Myxococcus xanthus: one gene and its partner. Each later gene encodes a partner of the first gene's protein in a complex. Links are inferred from orthologs where the notes say so. Each region holds a gene or a part of one and is shown on either strand. Other genes may lie near its edges.

Region 1 (5,751 bases):
CCTACCCGGTGCTGATGGCCGCCGACATCCTGCTCTACAGCGCGGACTTCGTCCCGGTGGGCAAGGACCAGATTCAGCACATCGAGTTCGCGCGCGACTGGGCGGTGAAGTTCAACACCCAGTACGTGCCCGGCTACGACCCTGCCGACCCGGAAGGCAAGGAGCGGGGCCATGCGCCCGGCATCCTCAAGCTGCCCGCGGCGCGCATCCAGGAGGCCACCCAGACAGTTCCCGGCGTCGACGGACAGAAGATGTCCAAGTCCTACGGGAACACCATCGAGCTGTTCGGGGACGAGAAGGAAATCAAGAAGCGCATCATGTCCATCAAGACGGACTCGACGCCGGTGGACGCGCCCAAGCCGGTGCCCACGCAGCCGCCGCCGTCCGGGCTCGTCAGCGATGCGCCGCTCTACGACTTGCTGAAGCTGATGCTCCCCGAGTCCGAGTTCGCCGAGGTGGACGCCACCTGGAAGGCAGGCGGGAAGGGCTACGGCGACTACAAGAAGAAGCTCCTGGAGGCCTACCATGCGGCCTTTGGCCCGGCCCGTCAGCGGTATGCCGAGCTGGCGGCCGACCCGGGTGAGGTGGAGCGCATCCTCCAGGACGGCGCCAACCGGGCCCGGGCCGAGGCGACCCGCCTCATGGACCAGGTCCGCAAGGCCGTGGGAGTCCCATGAGTCCGTGTGCCTGAACGGGCTTTCACTGCCGATTGTTTGACCCACCTGGGGGCCACTGGTATGGGTGTGTGTCCTCCAGGCTCGTGCCCGCTGCCTAAGAAAGTCGGGCCCTTACGCGATGACGCGCCCCCACCCATACCGTTGACGCCATCCAGGACATCCGGTGAGTGAGGAACGTCGCTCGCCGGCCGATGAGGCCCTTCGTGAAGGGGAGTTGCCGCGGAGTCCTGGCGACAACTTCCGCATCGCGCTGCCCAATTTCGAAGGTCCGCTGGACCTGCTGCTCCATCTCATCAAGGAGCATCGGGTCGACATCTTCGACATCCCGCTGGCGCTGATCACGGAGAAGTACCTCGAGCACCTGGAGCGGATGCGGGAGATCAACCTCGACATCGCCGGGGAGTTCCTGGTGATGGCCTCCACGCTGGCGCACCTCAAGAGCCGCATGCTGCTGCCCCGGCAGGACGCCGTCGCGGTGCAGGAGGGGGCGGAGGTGCTCGCGGTCGCCGAGGAGACCGAGGACCCGCGCGCGGAATTGGTGCGGCGCCTGCTGGAGTACCAGAAGTACAAGGATGCCGCTGAACAGCTCGCCACGCAGGACCTGCTCGGCCGCGACGTCTTCGCGCGCAACGTCCCGGTGGAGGCGGTGCCCATCCCCGAAGAGGAGGTGGGTCTCCAGGAGTTCAGCGTCCTCAAGCTGGTGGAGGCACTCGACCGGGTGCTGGAGCGGTTGCAGCCCAAACTGCAGCACGAGGTGGTCCGGGAGCGCGTGACGCTGTCCGAGGCCATCCTCCGCGTAGTAGAGCGCCTGCGCCCCCATGGACAGGTTCTCTTCGAGAGCTTGTTCACGGAAGAGGAAACCCCGTCGCGACAGGAGGTGGTCATCACCTTCCTGGCCATCCTGGAGATGGTGAAGCGGCGGCTCATCCGGGTGGTGCAGGACGAGCCGATGGGGCCCATCCTGCTGCTGCCCAACGGGGACGCGCTGGAGAAGCTGGCTCCCACGGAGGTCGACGACAGTGACTACCGGTAGCAACGGACCGCAGGACGAGACTCCAGAACCGGGCACGCCCGGCGGCCCCGGCCCGTTCTCCGAAGAGGAAATCGCTGCTGTCACGGGCCCCGGCCCGGCAGACGAACTGGATGAGCTGGAAGCAGCCTCCATCGAGGAGGACTCGGACGAGGCGCCTCCGGACCTGGAGACGTCGTTCGAGAAGCTCCTCTCCAAGAGCCGCAAGCTGTCCACGGACCGCATCCGCACCGTCATCGAGAGCGTGCTCTTCGTGGCGGAGCGGCCGTTGTCGGTGGACGAGCTGTACATGGCCACCGGCATCGAGCGGGAGCTCATCGCCGAGGCCCTCAACCAGCTCTCCGGCATCCACCGCGACGGCATCAGCGGCATCGTGCTGTACGAGGTGGCGGGCGGTTGGCAGTTCCGGACGGACCCGCATTCGGGTGAATATGTCCGGCGTTACCTGCGGGTGAAGCCACAGCGGCTGACCCGGGCGGCGGTGGAGACGCTGGCCATCATCGCGTACCGGCAGCCGGTGACGCGGCCGGAAATCGAGGACATCCGCGGCGTGGACTGCGGCGCGGTCATCAAGGCGTTGATGGACCGCAAGCTGGTGAAGATCCTGGGCAAGCGCGAAGAAGTAGGGCGGCCCATCCTTTACGGAACGTCGCGTGAGTTCCTGGAGTTCTTCGCACTGAAGGACCTGTCTGCCCTGCCCACGCTGCGTGAGTTCCACGAGCTGACGCAGGAGCACCGGGAGATCGTCGAGAAGGAAGACAAGCCGGCGCCCCCGGCTGCGGGGACGGTGGAAGCGCTGTCGGACCCGGCATTCACGAAGCGGATGGAGAAGAGCGCGGCGGCCAGTGAAGCCGCGCTGGAGGACCTGGAAGAGGCCATGGCGGCCGCAGACCGGACACAAAAGGTCAGCTCCAGCGTCCTGGACACGACGCCCCCGAAACCCGAGACGGGTGATACGACGGGGCCCAAGCCCGAGTGACGGGCAGCATGGAAGAAGGATGGTATGGCGGCCGAACGACTACAGAAGTACCTGGCCCGCGCGGGAGTTGCTTCGCGCCGGCATGCAGAAGAGCTGATTACCGCGGGCCGCGTCGCGGTGAACAACAAGACGGTGACGGAGCTGGGCAGCCGGGTGGAGCCCGGCACGGACCTGGTGACGGTGGACGGGACGCTCGTCACGCCTCCGGATGAATCCTCCTACTTCCTGCTCTACAAGCCCGTTGGCGTCGTGACGACGCTGTCGGATCCGCAGGGCCGGCCCACGGTGGCCAACTACGTGGAAGAGACGGGCAAGCGCCTGTTCCCGGTGGGCCGTCTGGATTACGACGCCGAGGGCGCGCTGCTGTTCACGGATGATGGGGCGCTGGCGCACAAGCTGACGCACCCCAGCTTCCAGGTGCCGCGCACCTACCTGGCGAAGGTGAAGGGCGCCCCGGACGTGGCCACGCTGGACAAGCTGCGCGGCGGCGTGCGGCTCGAGGATGGCATGGCCACGCCGGTGTCGGTGGGCGTGTTCGAGGCCGCGGAGCGGAACACCTGGCTGAAGATTGTCGTGGCGGAAGGGCGCCCGCACCTCATCAAGCGGCTGTGCGCCGCGGTGGGGCACCCGGTGGTGCGTCTGTTCCGTCCGTCCTACGCCGGCGTGGGCGTGGAAGGGCTGCGCCCTGGCGAGCTGCGCCCGCTCAAGACGAGCGAGGTGGAGCTGCTGCACGAGGTGTCGGATGGCAAGACCGCGCCGCCGACGGGTGAGCTGAAGCTGCCTCCGCGCCGGCATGGCCGCGCGGCTCCGGGCTTCGACTCGGACGACGAGGCGGAGCTGTCCATGGATGATGATGCGCCCGTGGCCGCCAAGCCCGCGCGCAAGGCGCCGGCCCGTGCGGCCAAGGCGGCGTCCGCGGGTGGTTCGAGCCTGGCGCGTTTCGGTCGGCCCAAGGGGGCTTCGGCCGAGGGCAAGCCCGCGCGCCGTTCGTTCGGTGGTGATGAGGGCGCGCCGCGTGGCCGCTCCTTCGGCGGTGACAAGGCAGGTGCGCCGCGTGGCCGTGGCGTGGGCCGTTCCTTCGGTAGTGACGAGGGCAAGCCCGCGCGTCGCTCCTTCGGTGGTGACGAGGGCAAGCCCGCGCGCCGCTCCTTCGGTGGTGACGAGGGCAGGCCCGCGCGTCGCTCCTTCGGTAGTGACGAGGGCAAGCCCGCGCGCCGTTCCTTCGGTAGTGACGAGGGTAGGCCCGCGCGCCGTTCCTTCGGTGGTGACGAGGGCAAGCCCGCACGCCGTTCCTTCGGCAGTGACGAGGGTAGGCCCGCGCGTCGTTCCTTCGGTGGTGACGAGGGCAGGCCCGCGCGCCGCTCCTTCGGTGGTGACGAGGGCAAGCCCGCGCGCCGCTCCTTCGGTGGTGACGAGGGCAAGCCCGCGCGCCGCTCCTTCGGTGGTGACGAGGGCAGGCCCGCGCGCCGTTCGTTTGGTGGCGATGAGGGCGCACCGCGCGGCCGTTCCTTCGGCGGTGACAGGGCAGGCGCGCCGCGTGGCCGTGGTGCGGGCCGCTCCTTCGGTGGTGATGAATCGGGCGCTCCTCGGAGCCGTGGTCCGGGTCGGTCCTTCGGCAGTGACACGGGCGCTCGCGGTGCGGGCCGCGCATTCGGTGGTGCTGGCGGCGCCCGTCGCTCGTTTGGCGGTGACGAGGGCGGAGCCCCCAAGAGCCGTGGCGCGGGTCGTCCGGAGCGCCGTGAGTGGAGTGCTGGCGGAGACGCCGCACCGCGGACTCGCGCACCGCGCGCGGGTGGCGAAGGCCGTCCGGAGCGCAAGTCGTGGGGTGCTGGCGGCGGCGCCGGCCGTGCCCCGCGGGGTGAAGGCCGTCCGTACTCGCCCCGTTCCGGAGGCGCGGGTGCTGGCCGCCCGGAGCGCCGTGAATGGAAGCCTCGCGCCGAAGGGGCAGACGCTCCGCGTGGCCGGGGTGGTCCTCGCCGTGAGGGCTCCGAGGGCGGACGCCCCGCACGCAGCACCTGGACGCCCACCGACGAAAGCGGGAATCCCCGTGAACGCGTCGTCCGGGCCGGGGCTCGCAAGGGGGCTCCCGCCGAGAAGTCCGGCGGATTCCAGGACTGGGGCAAGAAGAAGGAGCGGGCAAGCGCCCCGAGCTGGAGCAATGAGCGTCCCCGAGGCGGCGCGGGCCGGCCTCCTCCCCGGGGGCCTCGCCGTCCGCGTTGATACATGACGCGGTGGATTGGGCGGGAATCGAGGGGGATTGATATAACCGGCGCCGACTCCTACACCGTTTCCCTCACCGGAGACCGATGCGAACCGGCGCACGCCCCCTCATTCTCGCACTTGCCCTGCTCCTCGGCTGCAACGGCAGCAGGGACCAGCTTCTTGCGGACCTCCAGAGTCCTCGTCCGGAGGTCCGCGCTCTCGCGGTGAAGAAGCTGGCCGGGCAGGGCAACCCGGATGACCTGGTCCTCTTCACTCGAGCGGCGAAGGACTTCGCCGCCATCGTCCGGGCCGAGGCCACCGTGGCGTTGGGAGAGAGCCAGGACGCCCGCGTCGTGGACCTCCTCGGCGAATTGCTCGAGGACCAGGACGAAGAGGTCCAGGGCCGCGCCGCCATGGCGCTGTCCAAGGTGAACAACGAAAAGGCCAAGGCGTACCTCACGCTCCAGTACGGACGGCGGGGCCGGGCCACGCGTCAGGTCATCGTCCAGGCCCTGAAGAACGCCAACGTTCCAGGTGCCATGGCGGAGGTGGTCGCCGCCGAGGCCCGCTCGCAGTGGGACCGCAACCAGCTCGCGTTGACCGAAGGCGCGCTGCCCGAGCGCGTGGGCGCCGCCGAGGAGCTGGGCAAGAGCGGCCGACCCGACGCCGTCAACCGGCTGCTGCCCTTGGTTCGCGACAGCCAGGTCATCCTCGCCGCCGCCGCCGTGCGCGGGCTGGGTGACGCCGGCGACAAGCGCGCGGTGGGTCCCATCGCGCTGCTGCTGGAGGAGAACTTCCCCGAGTTGCGCGAGTCCGCCATCCACGCGCTGATGAAGCTTCAGGATCCGGTGGCCACGCAGCGC
Region 2 (4,109 bases), 1.5 Mb from region 1 along the record:
GGCCGACGCGGAGAAGATGGCCGCGCAGGACAAGGCCGCCTGCCCGAAGAAGAAGTTCTAGGAGTCCCCCGCCCCACGGCGGAAAAACACGAAGGCGCGGGAGCCCGGAAGCCGGGGCCCGCGCCTTCTGTGTTTCGGGGAGAAACCGTCGCCGCGGGGCGGACACCGGAGGCCCGGTGCCCCGCCCGCCCGGGACGGGCCTACGCCGCCGTCACCTTGTCGTCGTTGGCCGCGCCCGCCTCGCGCATGCGCACGCTGACGAGCTTGGAGATGCCCGGCTCCTCCATGGTGACGCCGTAGAGGGTGTTGGAGACCTCCATGGTCCGCTTGTTGTGGGTGATGAGGATGAACTGCGACTGCTTGCTCATCTCCTTCACCATGTCGTTGTAGCGGCCCACGTTGCCCTCATCCAACGGCGCGTCGACCTCGTCGAGGAGGCAGAAGGGCGTCGGCTTGATGAGGAAGATGCCGAAGATGAGGCCCACGGCGGTGAGGGCCTTCTCGCCACCCGACAGCAGGTTGACGCTCTGCAGCTTCTTGCCGGGCGGCTGGGCGACGATTTCCACGCCCGGCTCCCCGCCCGGCCCCTCGTTGGTGAGGATGAGGCTGGCCCGGCCACCGCCGAACAGGCGCGGGAAGATGGCCTGGAACTTCTCGTTCACCACGTCGAAGGTCTGCTTGAAGCGCTCGCGGCTGGTGGCGTCGATGCGCTGGATGGCCTCCTTCAGCTGCTCGATGGAGGACTGCAGGTCCTGCTTCTGCGCGGTGAGGAAGTCGTAGCGCTTGGACAGCTCCGCGTGCTCGTCGATGGCGGTGAGGTTGATCTCCCCCATCTTCTCCACCTGCGCGCGCAGGTCCTTCAGCTCCGCCTCCGTCTCCGGGGCCAGCGCGGCCAGCATGTGGTACTTGTGCAGTTCGTTCGCCAGCTCCACCTGATGCCGCTCGCGGATGCCCCCCGCCAGGTGCTCCAGCTCCAGGGCGATTTCGCGCTCCCGCAGCGAGATTTGCGACAGGCCCTGCATCAGCTCGTCCACGCGGCCGCGCAGCTCGCGGAACGTCGCGTCCTGCTCACGCACTTCCGCGGAGGCCGTGGTGTGCGCCGCGCGGCGCGCCTCCAGCCCTTCCGCGGCGAGCCGGTGCTCCTCGGCGCGCTGGGACAGGCCGCCCTCGGTGTCCGTCGTGCGCCGCGCCAGCTCCTCGACGCGCGCCCCACCCTCCACCACCGTGGCCTGGAGCCGGGTGATGCGCGTCTCCATGTCCTTGCGCTGGGAGACGAGGCTGTCCAGCTCCTTGCGGGCCGACTCGCCACGCTCGCTGCCGGCGGCCACCTTGATGCGCAGGCCCGTCAGCTCGCCGTTGGCCGTCTCCGCGCGCAGGCGCAGCGACTCCTGTTCGGCCACCAGCTGCTTCACCCGCTCCTCACGGCCCTCTCGGTCCGCCTGGCCGTGCGCCACCTCGCCGCGGCTCGCCTCCTCCTCGTGCCCCAGGGCCTGGTGGCTCTGGGTAAGCTGCCCCTCCTCCACTTCCAGGGCCCGCACCCGCTCGCGCACGCGGGCCAGGTCCTCGCCCGCCTTGTGCAGGTCCTTCTCCTGGCTGGCGAGGTTCAGCTCCTCGGCGTGCTGATTCTTCGCCAACCCCTTGAGGACGCCCTCCGCGTGCCCCATCTGCTTCTGGAGCGTGTAGTGCCGGGTGAGAATCTCGTTGTAGCGCTCCTCCACGCGGGCCACCTCGGTGGCCAGCTCGGCGATTTCGCGCTTCTTCTGGAGCGCGCCCACCGCCGCGCCCTCGCTCTCACCGCCGACGATGGTGCCGTCCGGGCGGAACACCTCGCCCTCCACCGTCACCAGCGTGCACGCCGGGCCGCCCGACTCGGTCCACGCGCGCGCCGTGGACACGTCCTGGACGATGACGACGTCCCCCAGCAGCAGCTGGACGAGCGGCGTCAGCGCCTCCTCACACGTCACCTCACGCAGGGCATGCGCGAGCACGCCGGGCTGGCTGAAGTCCGGCTCCAGCGGGGCCGGCAGCGCATCCAGCGCGGGCACCGGGAGGAAGCTGCCCCGGCCCTCGGCGTGGCCCTTGAGGTAGTCCACCAGCTCCACGCCCTTGTCGCGGCTCTCGACGATGACGTGCTGGAGCCGCTCCCCCAGGGCGGCCTCCACCGCGCGCTCGTAGCGCGGGGTGACATTGATGACGTCCGCCACCAGGCCGAAGATGCCCTGCTCACGGGCCTGCACACCGGCGCGCGTCATCACGGCGCGCACGCCGCGGTCGAAGCCGTCGTAGTTCTTCTGGATGTCTTCCAGCGTGGAGAGGCGGCTGCGCTTGTCGCTCAGCTCCTCCCGCAGCGCGATGACCTCGATTTCGTTCTCCGTGAAGGCCGCGCGGGTGCGGGTGAGCGCGTCCTCTTCCTGGCCCTTGCGCTCGGCCAGCTCCGCGGCGAGGTGCCGGGTGTCCTCCACCCGCTTCGCCACGTCGCCCCGGACGTTCTCCAGGGTCTGCTCCTGGGCGCGCAGGGTCTCCAGCTCGCCCTGGAGCTTCGCGCGGCGGGCGCCCAAATCCCCCCGCTGGCGGGCGAGGTTGACCAGGTTGCTCTCGTGGTTGGCCAGGCGCGTGGCCACGGCCACCAGGCCGGCGCGCTCCTGCTCCAGGCGCAGCGCCACCTCTGTCTGGAGCTGGGACACGCGGCGCAGTTCCTCCTGCGCCACCTGCATCGCGACCTCGTCCTCCTTCCACGAGCCGGCGATGCCCGACAGCTCCGCCTCGCGGGCGGCCATGGCCTCGGACATCTCCGCCTTGCGCGCCAGGAGCCCGTCCAGCTCCACCTGGGCGGCGGCCACGCGGGCCCGCGTCTCCTCCAGGTCGCGCTTGCCGTAGGTCATCTCCTGCGTGTCGCGCTGCAGGGAGCTCTCCAGCGTGTGCACCTCCGCGGCCAGCGCCTGGAGCGCGGCGGACTCCGCCTCCAGCTCCGCGCGGCGCCGGGTGATGGTCTCCTCCAGCTCCTTCACGCGGTCCAGGCTCTCCCGTTCCTCGGAGCCCAGGTTCTCCAGCCGCGACTGGAGCATCTTCTTCTCCGCCATCAGCTCCAGCTGGCGGTGCGTGGCCGCGTGCAGGTCGATGTCCCGCATGCGCGACTTGAGCTTCTTGTACTTCTCCGCCTTCTTCGCCTGGCGCGACAGCGCGTCGAGCCGCTTCTCCAGCTCGTTGGTGATGTCGGTGACGCGCAGCAGGTTGGCGTCGGTCGCCTCCATCTTGCGCTCGGCGGCCTTGCGGCGGGCCTTGTACTTGGTGACGCCCGCGGCCTCCTCCAGCAGATGGCGCCGGTCCTCCGGCTTGCTGGACACGATGAGGCCCACGCGGCCCTGTTCGATGATGGAGTACGCCTTGGTGCCCACGCCGGTGCCGAGGAACAACTCGGTGATGTCCAGCAGCCGGCAAAGCGTCTTGTTGATGAGGTACTCGGAGTCGCCGTTGCGGAACAGGCGCCGCGTCACCGTGACTTCGGAGAAGCCCTGGTACTGGGGCGCGAGCTGGTCCGTGTCATCCACGATGAACGTGAGCGACACCTCCGCCATGGACAGCGGCGGCTTGTTCTCCGAGCCGTTGAAGATGACGTCCTCCATGCCGCGGCCACGGAGGTTCTTCGCGCTCTGCTCACCCATCACCCAGCGGATGGCGTCCACGACGTTGGACTTGCCGCAGCCGTTGGGCCCGACGATGCCCGTCACGCCTTCATCGAACGTGAAGACACTCCGTTCCATGAAGGACTTGAAGCCGGTGATGTCCAACCGCTTGATTCGCATGCCAGCGGGCTCCTAGAGCGGGCTCGGTACGAGGAGAAAATCGCGCGCGAGGCCGAAAAATCGGCCTCTGAGCGTTCAGCAGAAAGGAGTACCAGCCACCTTCCAGACGATCAAGCATGGCCATGCCACGCATCGCCATACGTTCGGTTGCCTGGTCTGCGACAGAGCGGACGTGCTCTGTAGCTGTAGCGCGCGCACTGCGAGGCGGCGGCGTGTGCACCGCGCTTCTACGCTCCCATGACGTCCTCCCGCCGGTGTGGCTGCGTCAGCCCTGTTGAGTCCTGTTGCGCCACGCGAGCGCGTGAC

What was found.
Region 2: the proteins of BHS09_RS19355 (region 1) and smc are in contact, whole or in part, in a crystal structure (PDB 3ZGX), measured with the Bacillus subtilis proteins. The link is inferred for Myxococcus xanthus from one-to-one orthologs.

Annotation. Positions count from the first base shown.
Region 1 is NZ_CP017174.1:4,674,119-4,679,869, reverse strand. The notes cover bases 1-2,775. They hold BHS09_RS19355 (segregation and condensation protein A), read left to right. Parts: upstream 1-840; coding sequence 841-1,710; downstream 1,711-2,775. Other genes in these bases: BHS09_RS19345 (pseudouridine synthase), read left to right, coding at 2,711-2,775; scpB (SMC-Scp complex subunit ScpB), read left to right, coding at 1,697-2,686; trpS (tryptophan--tRNA ligase), read left to right, coding at 1-677. Outside these bases: more of BHS09_RS19345, read left to right, coding at 2,776-4,906; BHS09_RS19340 (HEAT repeat domain-containing protein), read left to right, coding at 4,993-5,751. UniProt on the Bacillus subtilis protein: Participates in chromosomal partition during cell division. May act via the formation of a condensin-like complex containing Smc and ScpB that pull DNA away from mid-cell into both cell halves.
Region 2 is NZ_CP017174.1:6,191,117-6,195,225, forward strand. It holds smc (chromosome segregation protein SMC), read right to left. Parts: upstream 3,804-4,109; coding sequence 201-3,803; downstream 1-200. Other genes in the region: BHS09_RS25155 (hypothetical protein), read left to right, coding at 1-61. UniProt on the Bacillus subtilis protein: Required for chromosome condensation and partitioning.